DNA from 3 places in the Shewanella sp. SM32 genome. Region 3 is predicted to be linked to each of the others. Evidence: predicted binding sites of a transcription regulator. Region 3 holds the regulator's gene; each other region holds the start of a gene.

Region 1 (4,848 bases), on a different contig from region 3:
ACGCTCAACAATCGCGCCATTCGGTATACGACCTACAGTTGGCGTATTTTGAATCACCTTTGAACCATCTAAACCATCGGCACTAAAACCACTCACCACTAAACTACCTTGGGCTATGGCATACACATTACCATCTACCCCTTTCAAAAAGGTCTGTAATAAGGTGCCACCGCGTAAGCTTTTGGCTTCACCTAAGCTAGATACCGTTACGTCAAGATCTTGACCAGGTTTGATAAAGGCGGGCATATCCGCGTGTACGGCTACCACTGCAACGTTTTTAATTTTCGGTTTGACGTTGTCAGGAAGATTAATCCCAAAGTTTTTGAGCATAGTCATAAAGGTCTGCTCGGTATAACTGGTTTTTTCCCCCGTTCCCGGCAAACCGACCACTAAGCCATAACCAATCAACTGGTTACTACGCACACCTTGCACATTGGCAATATCTTTAATTCGTTCAGCCTGACTAGGTAGAGAAAACACTAGCATGGCAACGGCTAACACCAGTTTATATTTCATGATACGACTCCTTAGAAGGGCCACCAGTCGCTCATAAAGAACTGGCTTAACCAGCCCACTTTTTGAGCATCTGCGAAAGTGCCTGTGCCACTGTATTGGATACGGGCATTAGCCATTCGCGTTGAATCGACAGTGTTATCGGGTTTAATGTCCTGCGAGCGAACGAGACCAGTGACACGAATAAACTCATCACCATTATTAATTGAAATCCATTTTTCACCACGGATCACTAAACTGCCGTTGTTCAGCACTTGCATCACGTTTGCCGAGATGCTGCCATCTAGACTATTGCTCTGATCAGCATCCGATTCACGCTTAGTGTTCATGCTATCTTTGTAACGCAAATCAATTGGCACTCCGCCAATGGACACATTACTACCACCAGCAAAGATGGGATCTAAGCTCATGTCTGAACCTTTTTTAATCTGATTGCCTGCACTCTTCTTCGCCTGAGTCGATTCCTTCAATACGATAGTGATAATGTCACCGACTTTGTGGGCGCGTATATCCGAATACAAGCTAGATGCTTGGCTGTCTTGATAAATAGAGCCAGTTGCGGCAATTTTTGTCGGCGGCGCCTCTGGATATACCGGTGCGTAAAAGGGATCATCCGCAAGGGGTTTCTTTTGCGTCGAGCTACAAGCTGCAAGCAATAACGCGACGGCCAACACAAGATATCTAGCCATGATGTTTGCCTCTATAAATTCTGAGTCACATAAGACAGCATCTGATCTACCGCTGAAATCACTTTAGAGTTCATCTCGTAAATGCGCTGACTTTCGATAAGGTTCACCAGTTCCTCGGTCACGTTAACGTTAGAGGTTTCTAAGGCGCCTTGACGAATCGCTCCCATGCCATCTAACGAAGCGGTACCTTGAATGGGCGTACCACTGGCACCAGTTTCCGTATATAAGTTTTGTCCCATAGGATCTAAACCCGATGGATTAATAAAATCCGTCATAGTCAACTGACCCACGACTTGGTTCTCTGCGGTACCCGGCGTTTTTACTGAAACTTCACCCTCTGCTGAAACGGTAATACTGGTCGCATTATCAGGAATAGTGATCGCGGGTTGTAGCAAATAGCCAGAACCTGGCGTCACAATCTGACCCGTATCATCTAAGGTAAACTGACCATTTCGAGTATAAGCAGTGGTTCCATCAGGAAGCTGTATTTCAAAAAATCCAGGACCTTCAATCATGAGATCCAGTGAGTTATCCGTCGTCAGCATGTTACCCTGAGTAAACATTTTTTGAGTAGCGACGACTTTCGTACCCGCACCTATGTTTAATCCGTTGGGTAGCTTAGTGTTAGATGCACTAACACCACCTGCTTGGTTAACTGTTTGATAGAGTAAATCTTCAAATACTGCGCGGCTTTTTTTGTAGCCCACAGTGCTAGCGTTCGCTACGTTGTTTGAAATCACTGAAATATCAGTTTGCTGTGCGTCTAAGCCAGTTTTACTAATCCATAACGCCGGATGCATAATCTATCTCCTAACTAATACGCATTAATGAGGATGAAGCGCGATCATTCTCTTCCGCGGTTTTCATCATCTTGACTTGCAATTCAAACTGGCGCTGAAGATCAATCAAAGACACCATTTCATCAACAGGGTTAACGTTACTGCCCTCTACGGCACCACTTTCAACTGCGACGAAAGGGTCAGCTGGTGCTGGTTCGCCTGACATTTGTCGAAATAATCCATCTTCACCACGCATCATCTGCGCATTGCCGGGATTAACTAACTTCAATCTAGCCACTTCTTCTATCACTTCAGCAGTCGCCCCCTGAGGGCGAACAGACACTATGCCATCCTGTGAAATTGACACTTTATCAATAGGTAATGGCAGCACTATCGGGCCAGCGTCCCCCATCACGGGATTGCCTCTGTCGTTATACAACATGCCCGTCGCATCGAAACTGAGACTACCTGAACGGGTATAAGCTTCACTGCCATCTTTCGCCTGAACGGCAAACCAGCCATCGCCTTTAATGGCAACATCGAGATCCCGTCCAGTGGTTTTTATCGGACCAGAGCGAAAATTAGCTGACGGAGATTCTGTCATCGCAAACACCCTTGAAGGCAACCCTTCACCGAAGGCTTGCATCGATCTGGCCTGCGCCATATCTGATTTAAAACCATCGGTATTAGCATTGGCTAAGTTGTTCGCACGGAGTGCCAGCTCATTCATATTTTGCTTAGCGCCACTCATGGCGACATAAAGGAATTTGTCCACAGACTGCTCCGTCAAATTTTCTACATGACAATAGCCAAGCAAGCATCATGCCAACAAATAATAACGTTTAATTTACTGATAGAATTGAAAAATATGAAAATGAAGTGATTTGACGGCAGGATAAAGGCTAAGTGTTGCCACTGGCGGCAACACTTAGTTAAACAAAGTAATGATTAGCGGATTTGTAATACGGTTTGTTGCAGCGTGTTATTCACTTCAAGGGTACGAGAGTTCGCTTGGAAGTTACGCTGTGCCGAAATTAAATCGACCAGTTCAGTCGTCAAATCAATGTTCGATTGCTCTAGCGCCGATGAACTGATGCTACCAAAAGTTCCACTATTTGCCTCACCCGCTAACGCTGGACCTGAAGCTAAACTGGCTTTCCACGACGTATTACCCACTTGCGTTAAACCTTGTTCGTTAGCAAAACGAACTAAAGCAACCCGTGCTAAAGGCACGGTTGAACCATTAGAATAACTCGCGGTCACTAAACCATCTTCGCCGATTTCAACGTTAGTTAAGCGACCTACAGTCGTACCATCTTGCGTCAACTCAGTTGCACCAAAAGGAGCAGCATATTGCGTTGGGGCATTAAACTTCACAGTCAACTCTTGAGTACCATCGGCACCTGGCCCTAAAACACCCGCACCACTGACGCCCAAAGCCTCAGTCTTGACTATAGCAGGATCACTACCAGTGTAGACACCAACAGAATTGAACTTGAGTACAGAGCCTTTCCAACCACCAGCAGTTTGAGCTGTGCCCGTTGCATCAGGTGTACCATCGCCGGTGGTATCTGTTTGATAAGTACCAGCAGGACCGGCTAGATCGACTTGCTTTCCATCAACAGCATAGTAAGCCACCCAATTGTTCTCACCATTGTACGAACCGTCTTTGGGCTTAACAAAATAAGTGGTCATAATATGTGGCTCACCGAGTGAGTCATAAATTGTCATTGATGTAACGTTATTGTAGGTTTTTGCATCTAGAGGATCGAATGCCGCCGGGTCGAGTGCACTTTCCTTAGCATTTAAGTTCATTTGTAAAGTAACATTCTCAGTCTTTACAGGGCTACCCGCAGTGTCTGGTATTTGTACCGGCTTAGCCGTCGTTAAACTCACTGATGTTGAGTTCCCATCTTTATCCACTGGGAAAGTTTGCAAATAATTACCAGCAGAATCAACCATGTAATTATTTTTATCGACCTTAAATGCTCCTGCACGGGTAAACGAGTGGTCTAATGTACCCAGTTCAGAGGCAGTAACGAAAAAGCCACCACCTTTAATCGCCATATCAAGGGAGTTATTCGTCAACTGTAAACTACCTTGATGGAATTGCTGTGCCACTTGACTCGTAGCAACACCACCACCGACAGCAGTTTTAGCATTTGAAAAAATAGAATTAGCGTAAACATCCGCAAATTCAGCACGGGATTCTTTAAAGCCAATGGTGTTCGCATTAGCAATGTTATTCGCCGTAGTGTTTAAATCTTTCTGCGCAGCAGAAATGCCACTCAATGCAATGTTAAACGACATAATTCACCTCTACACTTGACTCAATTCATTTATGAGCGACTTGCGCCCAATTCGGATGCTGCAAAAATTCTTTTATGCAAACTTAGGTTTCAGACACAGCTAACACATCGGTTAACTTGATGCCCATACCGCCTCTCAAGTTAAGAATCGCGCCAGTACTGGCCGTACCGAGAGAAACGCTGGTCACATGAGCATAGGTCGAGACTGGCAATTCTTGGGATTTTCCATCCACTAAACCACTCGCCTTGATCGTATAGTTACCTGCGGTTACAGGGTTTCCATCTTTATCGAGGCCATCCCAGTTAACATCGACATTGCCCCCCTTACTGCCATCAACTTTAAAGGTGGTCACAACTTGGCCTTTCTCATCCTCAACACGTACAGTAACTTCAGGAATTTTAGCTGGCGTGCTAATCACACCTTTTATTGTTGGGCTTTCAGCTGAAATGTTACCTGTATCAGTTGGGATCAATACCTTGCGACCAACAAGTCCTGATGCCTGTAATGCTTGGCTTGATGTCATAACACCGTTTAAATTAACGATTTCCTTATTCAAC
Region 2 (4,848 bases), on a different contig from region 3:
ACGTCCCAGTGAGTGCAATAGCATTACGGTTTAGTGAGCGTGGAACCCCTTGCAGCAGCGACGCATCATACTCGGCTTGGTAGTCGGTGGCTTTACCTAAAGTCAGGCCAACAAGCGCTTGCGCATCACTATAGGGATCGTGATTCTGTGTCATCAATACTGTTTCCATGTCAAAATAGGCGCACATTATACCTGAAATTGGATTGTGCTTAAGTGTCTTGTCTGCCCGCACTCGATAAATTTTTGCAAAACTATCATCAAGCTTACTTAACGAGTTTAGGTGAACTACCGCGTTATTACCCACAGGGTGAGCCTTCTGTGTGTATTCAAGGCGAATTTCAACCGGATCTTGAACAGGCCGTTTCTTGGCAGCCAGTGAAACGCAAAGTTGAAGGCAGTTTCGCCAATGTAGAGCATGCACTGGAGTTAACTTTATGGCCAGAGATCAATGATTTTTACGGTCATTATTTCTCCGCCCCAGTATTATTTGACTCTAAGTGGGGCACTGGGGAGTTACTGCAAGTCTGGAATGATGACGATTTTAACTGCCTGCAACAAAACTTGATTGGTCATCTGATGATGAAGAAAAAACTGAAGCAGTCACCGACTTGGTTTATCGGTCTGTTAGATGAGGGAGATAAAATGCTCACCATCAATAACAGTGATGGTAGCGTATGGATTGAAATCCCTGGTGAAGTGCAATCTGAGCAATTGTCCTCGAGTTTGACTGCGTTTATCGAAGCATTATCGCCACGGATAGCACCACCCGTTAAACATGAAGAACTACCTATGCCCGCATTAGAACATCCTGGTATTTTCGCCAGTTTTAAACGTATGTGGCAAAACCTTTTCGGTAAACGTTAACTTCTGTGATCGACATTTTTATTCTCAACCTAAGTATTAACTCAACCTAAGCGTGGCTTATCTTAGGTTGAGTTTTGCAAGGGGATAAACAGATGTTATTGATGATCCCAAGACAGATTCGACACTATGCGGCAAGGCTCGCAGCGAAAATGGAACATATCCAATAAAGGTTCATCGAGTTTCCAATCATGACTGCCACAACGTGGGCAAGGTCGCGTTTTTTCTGTGGCTAAATCTTGGCCGCCAACGCGATATAAGTAGTAATAGGTCGGGATCTGAGTGAGATATTCGATACGACCGCGCAAATCCCAACCTCTGCGAAATAAATCACTGTCAGGACTCGATAATTCCTCTAGCGCGGCAAATTCTGCCTTAGTGGCCGCTGCCATTTGCAGCTCGTCGCAGGCTTGCCATTCGCTCTGCCAACGGATAATACGTTTATGATCGCCATTAAAGGTTGCGGGTATACGGTACAGGGGAATGGGCAATAAATTGTCGCCGCTGCGTAGGGGCGAGCACATATGCACAAAACTGGTGTATAGCAGTTGCCAGCTGGGTGTTTCGGTATTACTTACTTCAGAATTGATATCCTGACCAATAAACTTTTCCCGCGGCGCGAGTAGTTTAGCGTCGGTTAATTCTACTAAGGCTTTTTTGACCCAAGGGCTGTGATATTTGTGCGCTAAACTGCTTTTCTCTGGCATCAATAAACGCACTCTAAACTCACCGTCATTAAAGGCGACCGCAAATTCTCGTCCTAAGATTTGGCCATTAGCTCGATAGGCTTCAAGGAGCTGATTAATGGCCTTCTCGGCGGCAGATATCGTGGTGTCGGCGAAGCATTCGAAGCGCAGTTCAGTAACAAACATTAAGCTGTTTTTCCTTGGATTTCTAATAAGTTGATGCGTTGTTTAAGTTCAAGCAGTTCGTTTTTTAATTGCATTATTTCTGTTTTTTGCTGCTCAGCATGACGTTCAAAATACGCCTGTTGTATCTGCAGGCGCTCGGCGAGCACTGCAAGGGTTAAGGTATCGTTAGTTGCGGGAGTGTCAATTGTAGGGCTGATAGTTTGCAACTCAGCTAAACGCTCGCGATCCGCCTTAGGCATAGATTTAAATTGCTGTAAGCCTTGGATCAATATAGGTAAAGGTAGGCTACTACCTAAACGGGTTTTAATTAAGGCAAGGCTCGGTACTTTACCGCAGGCTTCGAGCGAACGTGCGGCCGCTAATACTTGGTCAAGGGGACTCATAATTAGCAAAATTCCTTAATTTGTTGAATTGTTTAAACCAATTTTAAAATAATAATTATTTTTTTCATTTAAAAACAATGTGTTGTCTTGTGGCATTTATTTTGCTTATTGTCCAGCCGAAATACCATTTTTTAAGCTTCAATAATAATTACACAGGATGTCACATGATGAACCATAAATTGAATAACAAACTTATCGCCATCACTTTTTTAGGGCTCGCAAGCTTAGGTCTTAGCGGCTGCGTGGTCAATGTCGGTGATGGAGAATCGGGCTGGGATAGCAGCGAATCTTGGGAGAAAGTGCAGGATAAAAATCGCACTAACTTAACCAAACTGAGCTTAGGCATGCCTAAAGACCAAGTGATGATCTTAATGGGCACCGCTGATTTTAGTGAAGCCTATATTCAACAAAGTGCTCAACAAGGTGAAGCCAATAAAGAAGTCTTAGTGTTGTTTTATCGTACCCAGCGTAATAATGGCGATGGAAAAACCACTAAGGATGAATGCACGCCTATCGTGCTGAGCAACAATGCCTTAGTGGGTTGGGGTGAAACGGCTTACGGTAAAATCTGAACCAACGAGTCTTATCGTTTACGTAGCTGAGTGTCTAATTGCTCAATGGGCTCAGTCCAGAGGGCATCGGCTTCTAAACCTTCAATGATAAAGCTCTTTTGGGCAGGGGTCCAAAAGGGCGCTTGGCTTAAATGGATGTGATGGTCGATATCATGGGTTGCAATAAACTGCGCTATGGCCTCTTCGCTACTGTCTAAACCGAGTTGCTCAAACAAGTGGCTTAAGTCTACTGGAGTTGTATCCATCATTATTTCCTTTTCAGTATAGTGCCTTCGTTTAGAGTAAGCGCCTGATTGAAAAATGCAATCTATGATTAAAATTTGCACTTTTTAGTTTCCTTGGTAGATTAACAGTTACGCATAAAAAGTGTGAGCTAAGTCAAGGAATGCTAACGATGGACAATGAAATTCTGGAGGACTGCCGTGCAGTCTATTTGACAGCGGAAGACTTACGCATTGCCGCTTCTATTCTCTATAACGCTTACCATGATGATCCTTTTTTTGTCGATTCACTCTTTACCTCAGACAAAGCCGCTTATGAGCAAAAATTGCGCGCCGCAATTAGGGAAGAACTCAATACGTTATGGCAACAAAAACAAGCCCTCATTGGTTTATTCGACCATGAAAGACTCTTTGGGTTAGCCTGTGTAGTTACTCAAGAAGTGCCTTTAGGGGAAGGGCGTTATTGGCATTGGCGCTTAAAGATGTTGTTAGGTACAGGTTGGCAATCGACTCAAGCACTAATGAACAAAGAGTCCAGTATTATTGAACTTTTACCCAGTAAGCACTGCGGTATTTTGCAGTTTATTGCTCTTGCACCAAATGAACAGCACAAAGGACTTGGACATAAGTTAGTGCAAGCTGTGGTGAGTTGGTGTGATGAGCAGCCTGATTTGGATGGCATTGGTGTGTTTATCGCTCAGGAGAACCACTTGCAACTGTTTACTCAGCATGACTTTGTATCCATAGGCGAGCTGAGTATTGGCAGTGTCCATGGCCAGCTTTTATTCTATTCGGTTCAACAAGATGACTAACTCTTATAAACGTTTCGCCGATTTTTATCCTTTCTATTTATCCCAACACCAGCACCCGACTTGTCGGCAATTACACTTTGTTGGCAGTTGTTTAGTTCTGCTGCTGATTGGCATTGCCTTGGTTTCACAAGCCTGGTGGCTATGTTGGTTTATTCCTATTGTTGGCTACGGTTTTGCGTGGGTGGGACACTTCGTATTTGAGAAGAATCGACCCGCGACATTTCAGTATCCCTTTTACAGTTTGATGGCAGATTGGGTGATGTTTGCTCAGATGATCCGCCGCTTTTTTAAACGTTAAAAAAATTGCCCGAGTGAGATGCCCATGCCCGTGTGAGAGATCGCTTACAAACGTTGTAGGACATAATGTTTTCTTTTTGATTGTTTTTTGTCCTGCAGTATTTAATTTTAAATAGAATCATTGGGTTGTATTTATTTTTCTTTGGTTGGTCCGTAATTAATTTTGTAGTCCGTTCTTTGAGCCGAACAAAAACGTTAGGGTTAACGTAGAATTCACTCATGGCCAAAGCAAATGGATAGCAAGGAAAGCGAAACAGGCCAAAGGGACGCAAGAAGCAACGAATTAAGATTTCAAGGTTGAAATCGCTGACGGTAGGAAAACTGTCATTCGCCTCGGATAGGCTAAGGAAAAGCAAGATTGCTTTTCAAGGATGATTAGGGACAGTGATTTGTATCGTCAGGATGATGAATTTCAGGAAGAATACAGGACACGCTTAAGGATTAAGCATGAACTCGAAACAGGATGTGTCGAGATAAGGATAAAGTATAAGGGTGAACAGCTTGTACTAATCTATGGAAAATAAATTTTGCAGGATGCAATAGGAATACGTCATAGGAAATGACAGGCTCTGTAGAAAGGATTTACAGGTCAAGGGACTGAGTGTTATCTCACGTAAGTTTGACACACAGGGACGAAAAGGGATTACAGGGACGACGCAGGACGCAAGCAGACGCATGGATGGTGCAGGGAGCACAAATCGAGCAGGACGGCTTACAAAGGATAAATGGGGCGCACTTTAGTTGCGCCCTTTTCTTTGGTTCATTTTCAGCATTAATCTGGCTTTGCCAAGCTATAACGCTATTCACACAGACTTTATCTTAACGCTGCT
Region 3 (4,848 bases):
CATGCTGCGGATCAGTGGGTCTTTGAGCTCTTCACTCAACTCATCGAGTATGTCGCCTATTTGTTCCTGATCGATGAGCTGCCACAATACTTGTCTGGCACTTGGCGGTGATGATTCTAAGATCAGCGCGATATCTGAGGCGGCCATTTTTTGCAGCATATTGCGCACGTGTACGAACATGCCGCTGCTAAGCGCTTGGTTTAACTGGTCAAGACTATGTCCGGTGTGATCGTTTTCTGCATTATCTACGGGCATTTGTCCTCCATTGTGCGGCAAATTGGTTTGAGATCTTAGTGTTGGGCTAGGATTTTACGGTGACTAAGCGTCAGTCGATGACACAGATTAAGACGGCTAAGGTAAGGTTAAGGCCAGCGCCAGCGCAATGACCGCTAGTGTAATCGCCTGTGGCTTGTATCGTCGAGCGACAAATGTTTTGCCATGTGTGAATGGCAAGTTTTTTAAACTAGACATGAAGTGAAACTAACGATGAAGTGCTTAGTGTGAAGTGAAACTAACAGGCTTCGTCAAACTTAGCGTCGATTAAGGCACAAATGGCATCGAGAGCCGGCTCTGCATCTGGGCCTTCGGCGATAAGCTTGATGGTCTTACCCATGCCAGTTTCAAGCATCAGTAAGCCAAGTACACTGGCGGCCGATGCTTGTTTATCGCCTTGGATTAAGGTGATGGTCGCATCAAACTCGGAAGCCAGTACCACCAACTTAGTGGCGGCACGGGCATGTAAACCGAGCTTATTACAGATGGTTATCTGACGTTCAAGTTTTGGCATTATTGAGCTCTCGATGACGGGTATAAACTTTATGTTTACCGTTACTAAAGCGTTTGGCCAATTGCTCTGCGACGTAAACCGATCTGTGCTGTCCACCTGTGCAGCCAATGGCTACCGTTAAATAACTGCGATTGTTACGCTCGAGGTGCGGCAGCCAAGTCTCCAGTAAATTTTCGATTTGCCAGATGAACTTATTAACCAGTGGTTGACGATTTAAGAACTCAGCTACGGGTTCATCTAAGCCAGTCAATGGCCGCAGCGCCAACTCCCAGTGGGGATTGGGCAGGAAGCGCACATCGAACATAAAGTCGGCTTCGGTGGGCATTCCGTGCTTAAAGCCAAAGGACTCGAAGTTGATCACGAGTTCTTTATCGACACTACCAAGGAGAATTTGTCTGACTTGGTCGCTTAAATCATAGATATTCAAATTCGACGTATCTATGTAGTGATCGACCAGTTTTGACATAGGCTCGAGCAGTTTCCCCTCCAGCTTTATCGCTTCTTGCAAAGAGACTCGGCTCTTCGACAAAGGATGCAAACGGCGGGTTTCGCTGTAACGCTTGAGCAGAATTTTATCGCTGGAGTTAAGGAAGAAGCTCGTTAACTCAGTATCTGGAGGTAGGCTAGCGAGTTGTTTTACTAAGACCTTATCCTGCTCAGGCATGTTACGCACGTCGACACTGATGGCGACGAGATCGTTTCTGCCTTTGAGTTGCTCAAGCAAACTGCCAATCAATGGCAAGGGAAGGTTATCGACACAATAATAGCCGAGATCTTCGAGTACCCTAAGGGCGACAGATTTGCCTGAGCCTGAGCGGCCCGACACTATGACCAGTTTCATCCAGTGATTACCTGATAGAGTTCCGTTTCATCATGCGTCTTGCGTAATTGCTTTAATATTTGCTTGTCGCTCAGCTTTTCGGCCATGCAAGACAAGGTACTTAAGTGCTGCTGACATTGGTCTGCAGGCACCAGTAGTGCAAATAAAATATCAACAGGTTGCTTATCGATAGCATCAAATGCTATCGGCTCTTCACACTTAATTAGTATGGCAATGGGCTGATCTATATCGGCTAGTCGACCATGTGGAATGGCGATGCCGTTACCTATACCTGTGCTCCCCATCTTTTCGCGCGCCACTAGGCTTTCGAATATCTCTTGAGATGAGAGGGTCGGGTACTGGGCAGCGACTAAGTCGCTGATGAGTTCCAGTACCTTTTTCTTGCTGCCCGGAGTGGCGCAGGTAGTGCACTCCGGCCGCAGTATGGTACAAAGTTCCATTATTAGTGTTTTGTTAACTTCTCTTTGTGTTTAATAACCTGACGGTCAAGCTTGTCAATCAGGGCGTCTATAGCGGCATACATGTCAGCATGCTCTGAAGTAGCAAAAACTTCACCACCTATGAGGTTTATTCTCGCTTCGGCAATCTGTTGCATTTTCTCAACATTGAGCACAACGTGCACATTATTGATCTGTTCGAAATGGCGTTCAAGTTTTGAAAACTTTTCTTCTACATATGCACGTAACGATTCGGTAATTTCGACATGGTGTCCACTTAGGTTTATTTGCATAGAAACGTCCTCCGATATCCACTGTAGGTTATAAACTTTTACGCTGATTAGAAGGTGGAATAAGCATAGCCTCTCGGTACTTCGCAATGGTTCTGCGGGCTACGTTGATCCCTTGTTCTGCCAGAAGTTGTGCCATCTTACTATCGCTTAATGGTTTTTTCTGGTTTTCCGCTGCCACCAGTTTCTTTATAAAGGCTCTGATTGCTGTGGATGAGCACTCACCACCATCGTCAGTACCGACGTGGCTAGAGAAGAAGTATTTTAGTTCAAAAAGTCCCTTAGGGGTATGCATGTATTTTTGAGTTGTGACCCGTGAGATGGTGGACTCATGCATTTCTACCGCTTCGGCAATATCGTTAAGCACCATAGGCTTCATGGCTTCTTCACCATACTCAAAGAAACCTTGCTGATATTGCACTATGCAATTAGCAACTTTAAGCAAAGTATCGTTACGGCTTTCTAAGCTCTTAATAAACCATTTAGCCTCTTGCAGATGGCCGCGAATAAATTGGCTATCGGCTTGGTTTTTGGTACTGCGTGCCATAGAAGCATAATGTTGATTTACATTGATTTTTGGCATGCAGTCAGGATTAAGCTCAACGACCCAGCGGCCATTTTTCTTCGACACAGACACATCTGGGATAACGTATTCGTCATTATTGGGCGTGATCAACAAACCTGGGCGAGGATTGAGGGTTTGGATAAGTGCTATACCATCCCTTAATTCATCTTCTTTTAATTTAGTCTTACGCATCAATAACCTAAAATCACGGGCGGCGATCAGATCTAAATGATCTTTGATCAGCATACGGGCGTTTTCTAGGTTGGGAGTATCAGCGGCGAAATGCGACAGTTGGATCAGCAGGCATTCACTTAAATCGCGGGCGGCAACGCCTATGGGATCAAAATGCTGAATACGCTTGAGTACGGCTTCGACTTCGTCAAGCTCAACTTCAGGATTGCCCATGGCTTCGAGAATTTCTTCAGTGCTTTGGGTGAGATAGCCCTGATCGTCGATGGCATCAATAATGGCGGTGGCAATGGCTAAATCGGTTTCAGAAAACGGCGTGAGGTTTTTTTGCCATTCTAAGTGTTCGTACAAACCTTCACTGGTCTCGCCTTGGAAGGGCATATCGTCTTCACGACTGCCGCCGGGGCCTGAGTTTGGGGAGGCGGTAAACACTTCATCCCATGTGGTGTCCATGGGGAGCTCATCGGGCATGGATTCTTTGGTTAGCGACTCTGCCGTATCTATGGTGGAGCTGTCTTTTTCTGGTGGCAGAGTGCTAGATTCACTGAAATCCGTATCGGATAGCGTTTGGTTTACAGGGGTTTTAGTGGCGTCGAATTGATCCTCTTCCAGCTCGAGAAGGGGATTAGAATCTAATGCTTGCTGGATCTCTTGCTGCAGTTCTAATGACGACAGTTGCAACAGACGTATAGCCTGTTGTAGTTGTGGCGTCATGGTTAACTGTTGACCCAGTTTGAGCTGGAGTGACGCTTTCATGTTACCGCTGATCCCTACGTTATTATTGTTGGATGAGGTCGCTTATTATCATTTTGAGTGAAGCCCAATGGCGGTATAAATTGCCTCCATTGGCTTCGCTCGATTAACTATAGCCTGAATTGTTCACCTAAGTACACAGCCCTAACTTGCTGATTGTCTAAGATCTCTGCTGGAGTTCCTTCGGCAATCAGGTTTCCGTGACTCACAATATAAGCATGTTCACATACATCTAATGTCTCGCGGACATTATGGTCTGTGATCAGTACGCCAAGGCCGCGACTTTTGAGTTGTTCGATAATCTTCTTGATGTCGATAACCGAAATAGGATCGACGCCGGCAAACGGTTCATCGAGCAAAATGAACTTAGGATTAGCGGCTAAAGCCCGCGCAATTTCGACGCGACGACGTTCGCCACCCGACAATGACATGCCTTGGCTGTCACGGATGTGGGTGATATGAAACTCTTCGAGCAGATGTTCTAGTTCTTCTTCTCGTTCTTCGTTTTTAAGTTCTTTACGAGTTTGCAGTACGGCCATGATGTTGTCATGAACAGTTAGCTTACGAAAGATACTGGCTTCCTGCGGTAAGTAACCTATGCCTTTGCGGGCACGCAGATGCATAGGATCTGCGGTTAAATCATCATCGTCGATAAAGATATGCCCCTTATCGCTCTTCACTAGCCCGACAACCATGTAAAAGGTCGTGGTTTTACCGGCACCGTTTGGACCGAGTAGGCCAACGACTTGACCGGTTTTTACCGTCAGACTGACGTCTTTAACCACTTGGCGACTCTTGTAACTTTTTGCCAGATTTTGTGCTCTTAAGGTGATTTGGGTCATTTAGAGTCCTGCTTTTTTACAGGTTTATCCGCTGGAGCATCTGATTTAGCATCATCTTGATAGTTTTCTGGCTGAATAATAGTGATCACGCGATCGTCACCACTGCCAGTACTCTCGGCCATCAATTTCTGTTGAATCATGTTA

The links. The regulator sigma-54, encoded in region 3, starts transcription at its own class of promoters, with help from an activator protein. The targets are predictions, from matches to a motif close to GTTGGCACGNNNNTNGNNT.
Region 1: flgF (flagellar basal-body rod protein FlgF) is a predicted target of sigma-54. The motif match lies at 2,793-2,811, and genes of this name have one in related genera.
Region 2: L5M10_RS02080 (DUF3192 domain-containing protein) is a predicted target of sigma-54. The motif match lies at 2,205-2,223, and genes of this name have one in related genera.

The regions. Positions count from the first base shown of each region.
Region 1 covers NZ_JAKKRO010000089.1:2,442-7,289, reverse strand. The annotation lists gene L5M10_RS22045 (flagellar basal body P-ring protein FlgI) at 1-516, opposite strand, end outside; gene flgH (flagellar basal body L-ring protein FlgH) at 528-1,202, opposite strand; gene flgG (flagellar basal-body rod protein FlgG) at 1,214-2,002, opposite strand; gene flgF (flagellar basal-body rod protein FlgF) at 2,013-2,756, opposite strand; gene flgE (flagellar hook protein FlgE) at 2,930-4,291, opposite strand; gene flgD (flagellar hook assembly protein FlgD) at 4,374-4,848, opposite strand, start outside.
Region 2 covers NZ_JAKKRO010000003.1:90,866-95,713, reverse strand. The annotation lists gene queF (NADPH-dependent 7-cyano-7-deazaguanine reductase QueF) at 1-154, opposite strand, end outside; gene syd (SecY-interacting protein) at 214-864, shown strand; gene L5M10_RS02090 (Zn-ribbon-containing protein) at 960-1,733, opposite strand; gene L5M10_RS02085 (hypothetical protein) at 1,733-2,116, opposite strand; gene L5M10_RS02080 (DUF3192 domain-containing protein) at 2,281-2,688, shown strand; gene L5M10_RS02075 (DUF2789 domain-containing protein) at 2,700-2,933, opposite strand; gene L5M10_RS02070 (GNAT family N-acetyltransferase) at 3,083-3,721, shown strand; gene L5M10_RS02065 (DUF962 domain-containing protein) at 3,714-4,019, shown strand.
Region 3 covers NZ_JAKKRO010000024.1:49,850-54,697, reverse strand. The annotation lists gene mgtE (magnesium transporter) at 1-255, opposite strand, end outside; gene L5M10_RS11785 (HPr family phosphocarrier protein) at 512-787, opposite strand; gene rapZ (RNase adapter RapZ) at 774-1,628, opposite strand; gene ptsN (PTS IIA-like nitrogen regulatory protein PtsN) at 1,625-2,068, opposite strand; gene hpf (ribosome hibernation promoting factor) at 2,071-2,358, opposite strand; gene L5M10_RS11765 (RNA polymerase factor sigma-54) at 2,387-3,865, opposite strand; gene lptB (LPS export ABC transporter ATP-binding protein) at 3,973-4,704, opposite strand; gene lptA (lipopolysaccharide transport periplasmic protein LptA) at 4,701-4,848, opposite strand, start outside.